Regions from separate parts of the Labrys neptuniae genome, predicted to be linked through region 2. Evidence: predicted binding sites of a transcription regulator. Region 2 holds the regulator's gene; the other holds the start of a gene.
The links. The regulator PhoB, encoded in region 2, activates phosphate uptake and scavenging genes when phosphate is short. The targets are predictions, from matches to a motif close to TGTCATNNANCTGTCAT.

Region 1 (8,359 bases), on a different contig from region 2:
TCTGGGAAAGGCGTGGATGAGGCGCCTCGGTGTACGGGTCATCAATCCGCACTGAAGGACCTGGAGCCATCAACCTGGTCGCATAGTTGCTCGAGCCCTATCGATCGGGCTAAGTAGACGTGCCTTAGCCAGGCCGGGAGGCAAGACTTGGCGAGGCGATCAGCTGGGGCTCTGAAAGGAGCAGAGGGGTTTCTCCCGTCCTCCCAGCACCAGCGCCAAGACATGGCGCGATCAGGAGATCGGCTTGCCCGGTTTCCGTGCCAATTCCGCATAGAACGCGTAGCCGCGGTAGAGGTCCCTGGTCCGGAGCTGCAAGCCCTCGCGGCTTGCAAGATCCGCCAGTGCTGCGGGCAGTGCGGCGATCGGATGGACGTGGAAGCGCGCCAGCCAGGCAAAGAGCACCCGCTTGAACCAGCTCGGCAGGCCGCCCTGCTGGCCGAAATCCACGATGAGGAGGCGACCGCCCGGTTCCAGGGCTGCAACGGCCCGTTCCAGCACGGCGCGCCAATCCGGGATCATCGACAGCGTGTAGGAGATATAGATGCGCTCGAACCCCTTGCGCCCGAACTGCTCGGGCGAGAAACGGGTGGCATCGGCCTGAGCCACGCTGACACGGGCCAGGCCATTGCGGTCCAGCGAGTGTCGAGCCGTTTCGAGCATCGCCGTCGAGATGTCGAAACCGTTGAGCGCCGTGGCGGGATAGCGCCGGGCCACGGCGATGAGGTTGCGGCCGGTGCCGCATCCGATTTCGAGAATGGTTTCACCCGCTGCCGGCTTGAGCGAGGCGATCAGGTGGTCCCGCCCGAGCAGGTAATATTTGCGCGTGAGATCATAGATGTAGCGCTGGTGGCGATAGATCCGGTTCATCGCCGCCGCGGCGTCGCCTGCCTGCATCTGGATGCTCAATGGAGGGCTCGCAGCTCGTAGAGATGGAAGCCGCCATAGATGGCGGAGCGGTCGCGCGCGGTCCAGGCCCGGCAGCGCTCGCGGTCGTAGGACCAGCGCGCCAAAAGGTCGGCGGGAATTCGGCCTGGCAGCAGGCTTTCCTCGGCGGCGGTGCGGAAGATCACGCGGGCGCCGGGGCGAGCCGTCCGGGTGATCTCGCTCCACAGCTTGGTGAGGATGACATCGGTCATCCAGTCCTGGGCATCGAGCAGCACATAGGCGTCGAGGCTGGCTGCCGGCTGGGCCTTGAGGTGGTCGATCAAATTGACGTGGCGGACATCGATGCGATCGGCCCGATCGCGCACGGCCTCGTAGGCCGTCTGCTCGAGATAGGGTGGCACCGGCCCGTCGCCATCGGGTTTGTAGCCGCGACCGAAGGCCTGCCAGGCGAAATAATTGTCCTTGAGGTCGAAATCGCAGGCGAGGCGTTCCAGCCGCTCGCGCAGCACGTCGGCAATGCCTTCCCCGTCTGCGGCCGCCCCGGCCAGGGCGTTATATTGCTCGGGCGGAATGCCCAGGCCATAGAGCGAGGCCCGCCGGCGGGTGAGCCATTTGATATGGGGGCGATCGAACAGGGGCGCGATGCGCTCGTCGAAGACCCGGCGCTGCTCGGCGAGATCACGGGCGGCCAGGAGGTCGGCCGGATCGATGCGATGCAGCCGCCCGATCAGGTGTCCCAAGCCGATGAAACGGCCGAGCAGGCCGTAACGATAGAGATTCTTGCCGAAATAGCCGATGCGGCGGCGGCCAAGCAGGTCGCGCCCGTCCCAATAGGCCCGTGTCTCGGCGTCGAGATGGGAGCGCAGGGCTGTCTCGTAGATCGAAACATTGCGGCGCTGGTGGGCGCGTGCGAAGAAGTCGTAGAAGGCGGCATGATCGGGCAGGTGCCGGGCGGCCGCGATCTTCAGGCGGTTGAGGGCGATATGGTGGCGGTTGAGGTCGACCGCGGTGATCGCAGCCGGGCCAGCCTTGAGATAGCTCATCACATTGCAGCCGCCGGAGGCGATGGCAACCAGTCGGTCGTCGGATTTGAGAGCCAGCGCCTCCATGTCGATCTCGGGATCTTCCCAGATCTGGGCATAGACGAGGCCACTGAAAGCCAAGGTGAAGAGCCGGTCCTGCATGCCGCGCAGCGACAATAGCCGGTGATGTTCCACGGCCTGCTTCACATGGCCCTGGCTCTTGGCTGGCGCCTGTGTCCCGATGCTGTTCACATCCGTCATGCCCATCCGCTCCTTCGCCGAATCCGGGTTGTGCGATGGGATTCGCGGATAAGACCAAGCGATGACGGGGGGATGACAAGGGGCCGCCAAAGCGACGCGCAGGCGACAGGTCCTCAGGCCGTACCTGTTGCCTCCACACGTTCCTTGCCGAGTGCAGCCGCCATAAGCGTGCGAGTATAGGCTTCGCGCGGTGCATCGAAGATCTGGGCGGTGGGGCCCTCCTCGACGATGCGCCCTTCCTTCATCACGACGACATAGTCGGACAGCGCGCGTACCACCGACAGATCATGGCTGATGAACAGATAGGACAAGCTGTGGGAGGCCTGCAGCTCGCGCAGCAGCTCGACGATCTGTTTTTGCACCGAGCGGTCGAGCGCCGAGGTCGGCTCGTCGAGCACCACCACCTTGGGCTTGAGGATCATGGCGCGCGCAATGGCGATGCGCTGGCGCTGGCCGCCCGAGAATTCGTGCGGATAGCGGTTGCGGGCGGTGGGATCGAGGCCAACCTCGGTCAAGGCCTGGATGGCTCTGATGTCGCGATCGGCAGCCGACAGATTCGGCTCATGCACCCTCAGGCCCTCGGTGATGATGGATCCCACGGACATGCGGGGGGAAAGCGAACCGTAGGGATCCTGGAACACCAATTGCAGGGCGCGTCGCAGCGGACGCATCTCGAGCACGCTTGCCCGCGAGATGTCCCGACCGTCGAAGCGGATGTTGCCTTCGCCGGTATTCAGCCGCAGCAGGGCGCGGCCCAGGGTCGACTTGCCCGACCCCGATTCACCCACGATTCCGATGGTCTGCCCCTGCTGCAGGCGCACGGAAACATCGTCCACCGCCTTCAGATCCATCGCCTTGTGGCCGCCGAACAGGCTGCCGCTGAGATGATAGGTGACGCGGATGTTGCGGCCCTCGAGCAGCACGGGAGCATCGGGACGCGGCGGATCCTTGTGGCCCGACGGTTCGGCCGCCAGCAGCATCTTGGTGTAGTCATGCCGGGGATTGTCGAAGACCTCCTGCGTGGTGCCGGTCTCCACCACTTCGCCACGGCGCATGACATAGACGCGATCGGCAAAACGCCGGACGATGTTGAGATCGTGGCTGATGAAGACGATGGACATGCCCAGGCGCTGCCGGAGATCGGCGAGCAGGGACAGGATCTGCGCCTGCACCGTGACGTCGAGGGCGGTGGTCGGCTCGTCGGCGATCAACAGATCGGGATCGTTGGCGAGCGCCATGGCGATCATCACACGCTGGCGCTGGCCTCCCGACATCTCATGGGGATAGGCATCCACCCGCCGCTCGGGATGGGGAATGCCCACGAGCTTGAACAGCTCCACTGCCTTCTTGCGGGCTTGCTTATAGCTGCCGCCGCGATGATGGACGATCGGCTCGGCTACCTGGCGCCCGACCTTGTAAAGCGGGTCGAGCGAGGTCATCGGTTCCTGGAAGATCATGGTGATCTTGTCGCCGCGTACCTTGTTGAGCTCCTTCGCCGGCAGGCCGAGCAATTCCCTGCCGCGATATTTGGCCGATCCCCGGACCTGGCCGTTGCCGGCCAGCAGGCCCATCAATGCCATCATGGTCTGGCTCTTGCCCGAGCCGGATTCGCCCACAATGGCGACGGTCTCGCCTCTGCTGACCTTGAGGTCGATGCCCTTGACCGCCTTGACCGTACCGTCGGGGGTGCTGAAGTCGACCTCCAGGCCGCTGACGTCGAGGAGGATGTCTTTCGTAGCCTGATCCACAGGTGTCTGTTGCATCGGTCTTCCCTTAAGCAAAATGCGGCTAAGCCGAACCGTCCCCGCGTTTTAACGTATTGATATCGGTAGTATTTTGCGGTTCAAAGCGCCTCCGTCTGAAAGAAAAACGCTCTAGCGATCTTTGGGGTCGAAGGCGTCGCGCAGGCCGTCGCCGATGAAATTGAGGCAGAACAGGGTGGTGACCAGGAAGATGGCCGGACAGATCAGCAGGTAGGGGGCCGCCTCCATGGAATCGGCGCCTTCCTTGATCAGCGCTCCCCAACTGGTGAGCGGTGCCTGTACACCGAGCCCGAGGAAGGAAAGGAAGCTTTCGAGCAGGATGATGCGGGGAATGCGCACCGTCAGGAACACCAGCACCGGGCTCAGCGTGTTGGGAATGATGTGGCGGCGGATCACCGCCCCCTCGCTGAGCCCCAGGGCATGGGCTGCCGAGATGAAGTCGCGCCGTTTCAGGGACAGGGTCTGGCCCCGCACGATGCGGGCCATGTCGAGCCATTCGATGGCGCCGATGGCGACGAAGATCAGCCAGAAATCGCGCCCGAACGAAGCCACCAGCAGGATGACGAAGAACATGAACGGGAGCGAATAGAGGATCTCCACGAAGCGCATCATCAGATTGTCGGCACGCCCGCCAATATAGCCCGACACGGCGCCGTAGGTGACGCCGATGACCAAGCTGACCAGGCTGGCGAGCAGGCCGACGAGCAGCGAGACCTGGCCGCCGATCATGATACGCGTCATGAGATCGCGGCCATTGCCATCGGTGCCGAGCAGGAAATACTGGCCATTGATGTCACCCTGCATGACGACCGTGCGGCCGTCGTCCCTGATATCGGTGACCTTGGTGTTGCGGAATTCGTCGATGCGATCGACATAGCGGGTGGCGCGCGGATCGATCGCCCGGCTCGACGTCAATGTCGCCGTGAACTGGGTGCCCGATGTCTCGAAGGATTGGACCTGCAGACGGGCCTGGGAAGCCGCGCGCTTCATGGCCTCCTCGAGCGTCGCATGCTTGGGATAGGGCGAGAGGCTGGGCGGAACCTTGACGTAGGACCCATAGACCTGGTCGTAGCCGTGGGGCGAAAAGAACGGCCCCAGCACGGAAAAGATCACGATGGCCGCAAACACGAACAGGCTGACCATGGCGGCCTTGTTGCGGCGGAGGCGCAGCCAGGCGAGTTCGAGCAAGCTGCGGCTGCGCGGGAGTGTGGCGGGTGCCAGGCTTGTTTCAGTCATGACGCACCCTCGGATCGAGCCAGGCATAGAGCAGGTCGACGATCAGGTTGAAGATGATGATGAAGACCGAAACCAGCACCACGGTCGCCATCACCAGCGTGTAGTCGCGGTTGAGGGCACCCTCGACGAAATCTTTGCCGACGCCGGGAATGCCGAACACCTTCTCGACCACCACCGAGCCCGTCAGCAGCGAGGCGGCGGCGGGAGCAAGATAAGTGACGATCGGCAGGGTGCCGGCGCGCATGGCATGGGCGACGATGGTCAGCTTGGCGGGCAGGCCATAGGCCTTCGCCGTGCGGATGTGGTCGGCATGCAGGGCCTCCAGCATGGAGCCACGCATCAGGCGGGCAAAGGTCGCCAGTTCCGGCAGGGCCAGGGTGATCATCGGCAGGAGCAGATAGCGAAACGAGCCGTCGCCCCAGCTGCCCGTCGGCAGCCAATGCAGGGTTTGTCCGAAGAGGAGCGCGAGGACCGGCCCGATGACGAAGTTGGGGATGGTGATGCCGATATTGCCGATCGCGGTTACGGCAACATCCACGATCGAATTCTGGCGCAGTGCAGCGATTGTTCCGATCAGAATGCCGCCGACGACAGCCAGGAGCAAGGCCATGCTGCCCAGTTGCAGGGAGTATGGCAGTTTCTGGAGGATGATTTCAGAGACCGTATAGTCGCGATAGACGTAACTGGGGCCAAAATCGCCGCGCAATACGTTCCAGATATAATTTAGATACTGTTTCCATACCGGGTCGTCGAGATGATAGACGCGGTTCAGGTTGTCCATGATCTGCGGCGGCAGTGGCCGGGCGAGATTGAAGGGCCCGCCCGGTACCTGGCGCATCAGGAAAAAAGAAAGCGTGACGATCACGAACAGGGTCGGAATCGCGCTCGCCAGACGCTTCAGCACGAATGAAAGCATGACATCGCCTCGGATTGGCTGTCTGCGAAGCGTTCAGGCCCGTCATCGGCGAGGCAGGCACGCTTCTCCAGCCGCGGATGAGAGACAGGAGGATGGCCTCCTGCCATCACACACGCAGCAGCTCATTCCTTGGTGAGGAAACGCGTGCCGTGGTGGTTGGCGAGGTTGTCGTGCCAGCCCTTGACCTTCTTGGAAACCAGCCAGGGGTCGTTATAGACCAGCAGGGGCGTTACCGAGGCATCACGCAGCAGCATGGCTTCGGCGTCATGCAGGATCTGCATGCGCTTGGCGACGTCCCGCTCGGTGAAGGACTTGGCCATCAGGGCATCGAATTCGGGATTGTTGTAGTGGCCGTAGTTGAAGACCTTGTTGGTGGAGACACCCAGGGTCAGGAAATTCTCGGGATCGGCATAGTCGGCGACCCAGCCTGCCCGCGTGACGTCGAAACTATTGCCTTGCTGCAGATAGGAATAGTGCGACTTGAGATCGGAATTGAGCATGGTGACCTCGGCGCCGAGGCCCTTCCACATATCGGCGATCGCGGTGGCGACCTTCTTCCAGTTCTCGTTGGTGTTGTAGCGGATCTCGACCTTGAGCGGCTTGCCACCCGGGCCGTAGCCCGCTTCCTTCAAGAGTTCCTTGGCCTTGTCCTCGCGGTCGAGCTGAGGCGTGTCGGCGAAGTCGGCCTTGGCAGGCGTGTAGTTGGCGATACCCTCCGGGATCCAGCTATAGAGCGGCTGATAGACGCCGTTCAGCACGTCATTGGCCAGGAAGTCGCGGTCGATCGCCATGGCGAAGGCCCGTCGGACCCGGATGTCGTCGAAGGGCGGCTTGCGGGTGTCGAAGGCGTAATATTCGCTCGACGTCGATGGCGAGACGTGAACCTCGTCGCCGACCTTCTCCTGCAGGAATTTGCGCTGATCGGCCTGGAACTGATAGGCGAGGTCGAGTTCCCCGGCCAGGAAGCGGCGCTGGATGGCGGCCTGGTCCTCGCTTGGATAGGCGACGACGCGATCGATCTTCACATTTGCCGCGCCCCAGTAATTGGGGTTCTTGACGAAGGTGAGGTGATCGCCGGGTATCTGCTCGGTGACCGTATAGGCGCCGTTCGACACCAGCTTGCCCGCCTTGGCGAAATCACGGCCATATTTCTCGACATTGGCCTTGTTCACCGGCACCACGCTTTGATGAGCCAGGAGTTCGGGGAAGAAGGGGACGGGGCTTTCGAGGGTGATTTCCAGCGTACCGGCATCGATGGCCTTGACGCCGAGCGTATCGATCGCTGCCTTGCCGGTGTTTATCGCCTGTGCGTTCTTGATCGGATAGGACAGGCTGGCATATTCGGCGGCTTCCTTGGGATCGAGATTGCGCCGGAAGCTGTAGACGAAATCCTCGGCCGTGACCGGGTCGCCGTTGGACCACTTGGCGCTGGGCCTCAATTTGAAGGTGTAGACCAGCCCGTCCGGCGAAACCGTCCAGCTTTCGGCGACGGCGGGACCCACCTTGCCGGCGCCGTCATAGGCAGTGAGACCTTCGTAGAGGTCGTCGATGATGAACTGCTCGATATTGGTGGTGGTGTGGATGGGATCGAGCGATTGAGGTTCGCCGCCCAGGCCTTTGTTCAACACGGTTTCGGCGGAAGCCGACAAGGCCGTGCCGCTGAGCAAGCCTACGGCGAGCAGGGCGCCGAACAAGCGCGTTTTCAAGGCTGCTGTCATCCTGATGTCCCCTCTGAAGCCAGTTGTTCCGGCTATTGGTTGAAGGCCGGCAGTAAAGGCCTTCGCATTCGCTACGGCAACCCGCGATTTTCGACGGGGAAAGGAAGGGTAGAGCTGCTCGGTCCGCGTGCAGGGGGATAGTATGTCGAAGGGTATAGTGATCGTCTGAAAATTGCGGGTGGCCGGGATGCGACGCAATATTCGCCATAACCGACCGCGCTTTATGTCCTGTGCATTGCGAAGACTGATAGGATGAAGGTCTGATTGAATTATGGGGATAAGCCGTGCACAACCTGGCCGCGTGTGACAGGGCAGGATGTGACGCCATGTCGGGCCAGGCAAAACGAAACCGCCGTGCGAATGGGCATATTCGCGCGGCGGTTTCGTGATGGCAATTCGAACTGATGAGAACGGCTGGCTCAATTGAACAGGCTGGAGACACTCTCTTCGGAGGCAGTGCGGCCGATGGCCTCGCCGATCAGCGGCGCGATCGAGATGACGCGGATGTTCTGGGCCACGCGTACCGCCTCGGTCGGCATGATCGAGTCCGTGATCACC
Region 2 (8,359 bases):
CGCTGGCCTGGATCCTGTTCACGCTGCTGCGCGAGGGTCTGCCCTCGCTGACCATGGACCTCTTCACCAAGGACATGGCCGATGGCGGCCTGCGCAATGCCATCGTCGGCTCTCTCGTCATGGTACTGCTCGCCCTCCTGATCGGTGCGCCGATCGGCATCATGGCCGGCACCTTCCTGGCCGAGGCCGGCCGCGGCAGCAAATTCGCCGATGCGGTGCGCTTCATCAACGACATCCTGCTCTCGGCGCCGTCCATCCTGATCGGCCTGTTCGTCTACCAGATGATCGTGGTGGCGACGGGCGGGTTCTCCGGCTGGGCCGGTGTGGTGGCGCTGGCCATCATCATCCTGCCGGTGGTCGTGCGCACCACCGAGGACATGCTGGCGCTGGTGCCGATCAGCCTGCGTGAAGCCGCCTTTGCCCTGGGATCGCCGATGTGGAAGGTCATCACCTTCGTGACCTGGCGCTCGGCTCGCACCGGTATCGTTACCGGCATCCTGCTGGCCCTGGCCCGCGCCGCCGGCGAGACCGCACCGCTGCTGCTCACGGCCTTCGGCAATTCCAACTGGTCGCTCAATCTCGGCAATGCCTTTGCCAGCTTGCCGGCTGCCATCTACCAGCTCGCGCCCTACCCCGATCCCAAGGCCGTCTCGGTGGCCTGGAGCGGCGCCCTCCTCATCACCGCCGGCGTGTTGGCGCTCAATATCCTGACCCGCTTCGTGCTCGCTCCCAAGAAATGAGTGCTCCCATGTCCGCTACCCCCCAAGCCTCCATCGCGGTTGCCGAACGCCCCCTCGCCGATCCAGCCGCCGCCGTGAAGCTCAAGGTCGAGAATCTCGACTTCTATTATGGCGAGAAGCATGCGCTCAAGGCCATCAATCTCGACATGATCGACCGGCAGGTCACCGCCATGATCGGTCCCTCCGGCTGCGGCAAGTCGACCCTGCTGCGCGTGCTCAACCGCATGTACGACCTCTATCCGGGGCAGACCGCCAAGGGCCGCGTGCTGCTCGACGGCCAGAACGTCATCGGCAAGGAGATCGACCCGGCGGTGCTGCGCGCCCGCATCGGCATGGTGTTCCAGAAGCCCACGCCCTTCCCGATGTCGATCTACGACAACATCGCCTTCGGCGTGCGGCTGCATGAATCCATCTCCAAGGCGGAGATGGACCAGCGTGTCGAATGGTGCCTGACCAAGGCCGCCTTGTGGAACGAGGTCAAGGACCGCCTGCACGCTTCAGCCCTAGGCATGTCCGGCGGCCAGCAGCAGCGCCTGTGCATCGCCCGCACCATCGCGGTGAAGCCCGAAGTCGTCCTGCTGGACGAGCCGACCTCCGCGCTCGATCCGATCTCGACCGCCAAGATCGAGGAATTGATCGACGAATTGAAGCGGGACTTCACCATCGTCATCGTCACGCACAATATGCAGCAGGCGGCGCGCTGCGCGGATGTGACGGCCTTCTTCTATCTGGGCGACCTCATCGAAGTCGGCCAGACCAACAAGATGTTCACCACCCCGAACGACAGCCGTACGCAGGATTACATCACCGGCCGCTTCGGCTGATCCCTCGGCCAGCGTCGAATTCATTTGGAGGCGGCATGTCCGACCATATCGTTACATCCTTCGACCAGGAACTGCGCGAGCTGCGCAACATGATCGCCGAAATGGGTGGCTATGCCGAGAAGAGCGTAGCCGACAGCGTCGAAGCCCTGCTCAAGCGCGACACCCAGCGCGCCAAGGCGGTGATCGATCTCGACGCCGCGATCGACAAGCTGCAGCGCCAGGTCGAGGACAGGGCCATCCTGATCATCGCCAAGCGCCAGCCGCTGGCCCTCGACCTGCGCGAGATCGTCTCGGCCCTGCGGGTGGCCAATGACCTCGAGCGGATCGGCGACCTCGGCAAGAATGTCGCCAAGCGCGTGGTGGCCATCCACAGTCACGCCCAGCCGGCCCAGCTCTTCGGCGGTTTCGACCACATGGCCGACCTGGTACTCGAGCAGCTCAAGCAGGTGCTCGACGCCTTCGCCCAGCGCAATGTCGAGGAAGCCCTCTCGGTCTGGCGCTCGGACGGCGAGATCGATGCGATGTATACCTCGCTGTTCCGCGAATTGCTGACCTACATGATGGAAGATCCGCGCAATATCGGCTTCTGCACCCATCTGCTGTTCTGCGCCAAGAACATCGAGCGCATCGGTGACCACGCCACCAACATCGCCGAGACGGTCCACTATCTCGTGACCGGTGAATCGCCGGCCGGAGAGCGGCCCAAGGCGGACAACAGCACCGATCTCGTCGACCTTCCTGTGCCGGCTAAATAACAAGGGATAGGCCATGCCTCCCAAGGTTCTGATCGTCGAGGACGAAGAAGCGCTGACCCTGCTGCTGCGCTACAATCTCGAAGCCGAAGGCTATGAGGTGGATAGTGTCGCACGCGGAGACGACGCCGAGATCCGCTTGCGCGAAAGCGTGCCGGACCTGGTTCTGCTCGACTGGATGTTGCCGGGCCTGTCCGGCATCGAATTGTGCCGGCGCATTCGCATGCGGCCGGAAACCGAGCGCCTGCCGGTGATCATGCTCACGGCGCGCGGCGAGGAAACCGAACGCGTGCGGGGTCTGGCCACCGGCGCCGACGACTATGTCGTCAAGCCCTTCTCCGTGCCCGAGCTCTCGGCCCGCGTGCGTGCCCTGCTGCGCCGGGCCAAGCCCGATCACGTCGCCTCCCTGCTCAAGGCCGGCGACATCTCTCTCGACCGCGAGACCAAGCGCGTCCATCGCGGCAATCGCGAGATCCGCCTCGGCCCGACCGAATTCCGCCTGCTCGAATTCCTGATGCAGGCACCGGGACGCGTCTTCGCGCGCGAGCAGTTGCTCGACAGCGTCTGGGGCCGCGACGTCTATATCGACGAGCGCACGGTCGACGTGCATGTCGGCCGCCTGCGCAAGGCGATGAACCGCACGCGCGAGATCGATCCGATCCGCACCGTGCGCGGTGCCGGCTATTCCTTCGACGAGACCTTCGCCAAGCAATCCTGAGCGCGTTTCGCGGGCATTGCCCGCTCGCTCCGCTTCGCCAAGGCTGCGTTGCGCCCTCACCACGCTCCTACGGGGAGAGGGTTAGGGGTTGCGCGACGTAGAGAGCAAGAGTGGGCGACGATATCCGCCCTCCTCCCTCGCTGCGCAGTCACGCTGCCAAATCCGCCAGGCGTGCCTGCAGATAGCGGCGGATGGCCGGATCGCTCTCCAGGCCGATCGCCCGCAAATAGGCATTGCGGGCCTCCTCCGGTCTGGCGGCCCGCACCAGCAAGTCCGCACGCGCGGCCCAATAGGGCTGGTAATCGACGATGCGTCCGTCACCGGCGACCTCGTCAAGTGCAGCCAGACCAGCCTGCGGCCCCATGAGGCGGGCGAGCGCCACGGCCCGGTTGATGGCGGCCACTGGAGAAGCTGTCAGCAGAACCAAGGCTTCATACAATGTGACGATCGCGGCCCAGTCCGTCGTCGCGCAGATGCGTCGATGGGCATGGGCCGATTGCAGCGCGGCTTCCAGCTGATAGCGGCCGATCTGGCGCACCTGGCCGGCCCGGGCAAGCAAGGCCTCGGCCTCCTCGATCAGCCCCGCATCCCAGAGCGCGGTGTCCTGCTGCTCCAGCGGAATATAATCGCCATCCTGGCCGCGGCGCGCCGCCCGCCGCGCTTCGGCGTGCAGCATCAGGGCCAGCAGTCCGAGCACTTCGGGCTCGCCGGGCAGGAGCGAGGCCAGCAGCCGGCCGAGCCAGATCCCCTCCGTCGACAGATTGCGCTCGCGGGCATGAGCCCCTTCCGGATCGGCCCAGCCTTCGGCATAGACGGCATAAACGGCCTCCAGCACCGCGTCGAGACGGCCGGGCAACTCGTCGGGCTCCGGGATGCGGAAAGGGATGCCGGCTTGCTTGATCTTAGCCTTGGCCCGCACCAGCCTCTGGCTCATCGCCACGGGCGAGACCAGGAAGGCGCTGGCGATCGCGCCGGCATCGAACCCCAATATCACCTGCAGGATCAGGGGAGCACGTACGGTGGCATCGAGGGAGGGATGGGCGCAGGCGAACATCAGGCGCAGGCGCTCATCGGGCACGGCATGCCGCTCGCCCTGCCCCGAGGCGAGGGCCTCGACATGGCGGCTGACCTCGTCCGCCTTTTCGCCGCGCAGCCTGGCGCGGCGGGCCGCATCGATCTGGCGGCGCCGGGCCGCGGTCAGCAGCCAGGCTTCGGGATTGACGGGCACGCCGCCCGCCGGCCAATGTTCCATGGCCGCAGCAAAGGCGTCGGCCAGGGCATCCTCGGCCCCCGCAATGTCGCCCGAGCGCGCCGCGAGAAGAGCGACGAGCCGGCCATAGCTGCGTCGCGCCACGATTTCGGCAAGCTCGGCTGCGGGGGCTGAAGACACCGGCTCGGGCCGTTCGCTCAATAGTCCTTCGGGTCCCATATCGGCCGGACCTCGATGGTCCCGATGGCGGCGCTCGGGCAGCGCGCCGCCCAGCCGATCGCGGCATCCAGGTCCGGCACGTCGATGATATAGAAGCCGCCGAGCTGCTCGCGTGTGTCGGCGAAGGGCCCGTTGAGCACCTGGGTCTTGCCGTCGGCGATGCGCACGGTGGTGGCCGAAGCCGTCGGGCGCAGGCGGCTCCAGGGGCCGAGGGCACCGGCCGACTGGAGCGCCTGCGTATAGGCCTGATAGGCCGCTAGGATCTGCTGCTTGTTGGCGGGATCCGCCTTCAGCATGGCTTCTTCGCTGCTGTAGATCAGAATTGCGAACTGCATGGGTTCCTCCTGTCTCCGCCGGCGCATGATGCGCCGGCATGACAATGACGCGCCATCCCGTTCGCTTTCGACAGCGACAGGAAAATTATGCGCTCGCCTTGGTGAGCTGCTCGATCTCGGCCGAACCAAGATTGAGCTCGGTCGCCTTGATCAGGTCGGAGAGCTGCTCGACGCTGGTGGCGCTGGCGATCGGAGCGACGATACCGGGCCTTGCAATCAGCCAGGCAATGGCGACTTGGGCGGGCGTGGCGTTCTTGGCCTCGGCCACCGCGTCCAGGGCGGCGAGGATGCGCAGGCCACGCTCGTTGAGGTAGGTGCCCATGTCGCCGCCACGCGCATTGCTCTTGGCGAAATCGGCTTCGCTGCGATATTTGCCGGACAGGAAGCCCTTGGCCAGTGAGAAATAGCTGGTCACGCCAATCTCGTTCTTGAGACAGAAAGCCTCGAGCTCGCGCTCATAACCGGAGCGATCATAGAGATTATATTGCGTCTGCAGGTTCTCGAAACGCGGCCACATCTCCTTGGTGCTGATCGCCAGCGCCTTGAACATGGTATTGGCGCTATGATTGGAATTACCGATCACCCGCACCTTGCCGTCCTTGACCAGCTCGGCATAGATGCCCAGCGTTTCCTCGAGTTCGACCTCCGGATCCTCCCAATGGGAGAGATAGAGGTCGATATAGTCGGTCTGCAGGCGCTTGAGCGAGTCCTCCACCGCCTGGACGATGTAGTCGCGCGACAGGCCCTTCTTGCCCGGCCCCATTTCCGAGCCGACCTTGGTGGTGAGCACGATGTCGGCGCGATTGCCGCGAGCCTTCATCCACTTGCCGATGATGACCTCGGATTCGCCGCCCTGATTGCCGGGAACCCAGGATGAATAGACATCGGCAGTGTCGATCAGGTTGAAACCACCCCCGACGAAAGCATCGAGGACGGCGAAGGAGGCTTTCTCATCCGCGCTCCAGCCAAAGACATTGCCACCCAGGCCAAGCGGAGCAACCGACAGATCCGACCGTCCAATCGCACGTTTTTCCATGAATGCTCTCCATATTCATGACAACAAATGGACCCGTCCGGCACTTGGCCGTGCCGGTTCGGGCTCAAGGGCCGCAGGGAGTTCAAATCGAATAGGTCAGCTCTTGTTCCCCGCCCCCTGCCTGACGCATCTCTTCCACCGACATGTTGTCGAGCAGGTTGGAAGAGAGGTCCCGCACACGCCGCATCAAAAGGCGTACGGTGCAACCTGGAACATCCGGGCAGTCGAGGCAAGGCTGATAAGCGGTGTGGCTGGCGCAGGCGATCGGCGCGAGCGGGCCGTCGAGAACCCGGATGGCATTGCCGACGCTGATCTGGCTGGCTTCGCGCGCCAGCATGTAGCCGCCGCCCTTGCCTTTCTTGGAGCGTACGATGCCGGCCACGCGCAACTCGCCCAGGATCGCATCGAGAAACTTCTTGGGAATGCGGTTGGCTTCGGCGATTTCCTGGCTTTGCGCCGTCTCGCCGGCCGGCAGGCTGGCGAGGTGCGCCAGCGCCTTGAGACCATATTTGCCCTTGTTCGTCAGCATTGCCCGATTCGCTCCACGCAGGACAAAGTCCATCCTGTCTATCACGAATATAGGGATTATGGACCGAATCGATAAGGGCCCGGACGGGTGTGTCGATCTCCAGACCGGCACACCAATTCTGCCTCGACCGCGCAAAGGCCGCCTATACCGGGATTGCCGATGGCCTCAGGTCACCGCCAGCCGGCCCGGCGGCTCGGGTGACAGGTCCTCGTAGAGCGTCTGGGCCTCGCTCGCCGGGCCGCGTCGATCGCCCAAGGCGAGAACGCGATAGACCCGGACGGTACGCTCCAGGGCGATGGTGAGCACATCGCCCACCTTGACGGCCTTGGCCGGGCTATCCGTGCGCGTGCCGTTGAGGCGGACATGACCGTCCGCCACCAGTTTCGCGGCCAAGGAGCGTGTCTTCACCACGCGTGCGTGCCAGAGCCATTTGTCGATCCGAAGACGATCCTGGCTTCCGGCCTGGCTCATAAGTCGGTTCCCTAGAGCAAAACGCGTTCAGACGCGTCTTTGCGATTCGGGGTGACTCCGTCAAATCGCAAAACGCTGTGGATCAGGTCTTGTCCGGCTTGCCGCCCTGCATCTGCTCCTTGAGGGCGAGCAGCTTGGCGAAAGGCGAATTGGGATCCGGCGCGCGATTGGATTCGCGTCCTCCCTGCGGCTTGGAGTCGCTCGACCAGTTGCGCGGGCGGTCGCCGCCCCGCTCCTGCCGATCGGGCCGCGGGCCACGATCGGGACGCGGTCCGCGGTCGGGACGGGCATCCCCCCGGGGCCGCCCGCCTTCGCTACCCTGCTTGCGCTCGCCGAAGCCCCTGTCCTCCCGCGGCCGGCCATTGCCGCGATCATCGCGGCGCGGCCGGTCGAAGCGGTTGGGCCGGTCACCTTGCCGGGCCTCCGCACCTTCGGCAGGAGCTGCGCCTTCCGCTGGCGCCGGACGACCACGGCGGAAGCCGCCGCCTGCCTCCGGCTTGCGCTCGGCGCCGGGCTGGCGGTTGCCATGCTGGGGACGGCCATGGTGATGCGGACGCTGGTGCCGCTCGAAGCGTGCCGGTCGCCAGACCTCGATCTCCGGTACTTCCTCGACCGCCGCCTCGGCGGCGGGCGTCTCGGAGGAGGTTTCGGCCGTGGTCGCAGCCTCTGCACCTTCGATGCCTTCGCTCGCCTCAGCGGGCTCCTCAAAAGCCGCAGTCTCGGCCCCGGCCGTTTCCTCGACCGGGGCTTCGGAGACCTGAGCCTGCTCGGCTTGAACTTGCTCGATTTGGACCTGCTCGGCTTGGACCTGCTCGGCTTGAGCTTCCTTGCCTTGGGCTTCCTCGGCCAGGGCCTCCGCGATCTGCACTTCCTCGGTCGGAGCCTCGGCGCTGGGCGTGTCGTCGGCCGGCGCGTCGCTCACCGCCTCTCCGGCAGCCTCGGCGACTTCCTGGAAGCTGTGCTCATGCGGCGGCGAGCCGATCGCCTCCATGGCATCGATCTCGGCGGGCGTCGGGGCGGCTTCCTGGCTCGATTCGGCAGCCTCAGCACCGTCCGCAGCCTCAGCCGCGGCAGCCTCGACGGGCGCGGCAGGCTCGGTCGGCGCCGGCAGCCGGATTTCCTGGGTGATCGCCGGGCCCTTGCGCTTGTCGGAGCGATAGCCCAGGCCCCGCAGGATCGAGGCGAAATCCTCGCCCGAGCAGCCGACCAGCGAGGTCATCTGCACGGTGGCGACGAAACCATCACCATCGGCGGTACCGGCCGGCGGCTGGCCCACCGTGGTGCCGGGGCGATAGGCGATCGCCGGGCGAATGAGGTCGGCGAGGCGCTCGAGAATGTCGACGCGCACCGCCCGCTCGCCGCAGACGCGATAGCCGACCAGGCGATAGAGCCCCTTGTCGATGGTCTTGTCGGCCGGCATGGAGGTCCGGCCCGAGGCCGCCAGATGCGGGATCTCGTCGAGCCCCTTCTGGTCGAGGCCGCCATGGGTGAGAGCCCACAACTGCGCGGCGAGCGCGCGGGGCGC

Region 1: ABXS05_RS12605 (BtaA family protein) is a predicted target of PhoB. The motif match lies at 2,230-2,246, and genes of this name have one in related genera.

Annotation. Positions count from the first base shown of each region.
Region 1 is NZ_JBFNQD010000003.1:406,602-414,960, reverse strand. Features, by position in the region: gene ABXS05_RS12615 (MaoC family dehydratase) at 1-20, shown strand, start outside; gene ABXS05_RS12610 (class I SAM-dependent methyltransferase) at 232-894, opposite strand; gene ABXS05_RS12605 (BtaA family protein) at 903-2,168, opposite strand; gene ABXS05_RS12600 (ABC transporter ATP-binding protein) at 2,282-3,931, opposite strand; gene ABXS05_RS12595 (ABC transporter permease) at 4,043-5,167, opposite strand; gene ABXS05_RS12590 (ABC transporter permease subunit) at 5,160-6,083, opposite strand; gene ABXS05_RS12585 (peptide ABC transporter substrate-binding protein) at 6,206-7,801, opposite strand; gene ABXS05_RS12580 (ribose-phosphate pyrophosphokinase) at 8,221-8,359, opposite strand, start outside.
Region 2 is NZ_JBFNQD010000007.1:316,722-325,080, forward strand. Features, by position in the region: gene pstA (phosphate ABC transporter permease PstA) at 1-740, shown strand, start outside; gene pstB (phosphate ABC transporter ATP-binding protein PstB) at 737-1,564, shown strand; gene phoU (phosphate signaling complex protein PhoU) at 1,600-2,319, shown strand; gene phoB (phosphate regulon transcriptional regulator PhoB) at 2,333-3,034, shown strand; gene ABXS05_RS21295 (RNA polymerase sigma factor) at 3,183-4,445, opposite strand; gene ABXS05_RS21300 (YciI family protein) at 4,442-4,798, opposite strand; gene ABXS05_RS21305 (aldo/keto reductase) at 4,884-5,834, opposite strand; gene ABXS05_RS21310 (RrF2 family transcriptional regulator) at 5,917-6,363, opposite strand; gene ABXS05_RS21315 (RNA-binding S4 domain-containing protein) at 6,529-6,834, opposite strand; gene ABXS05_RS21320 (helicase-related protein) at 6,917-8,359, opposite strand, start outside.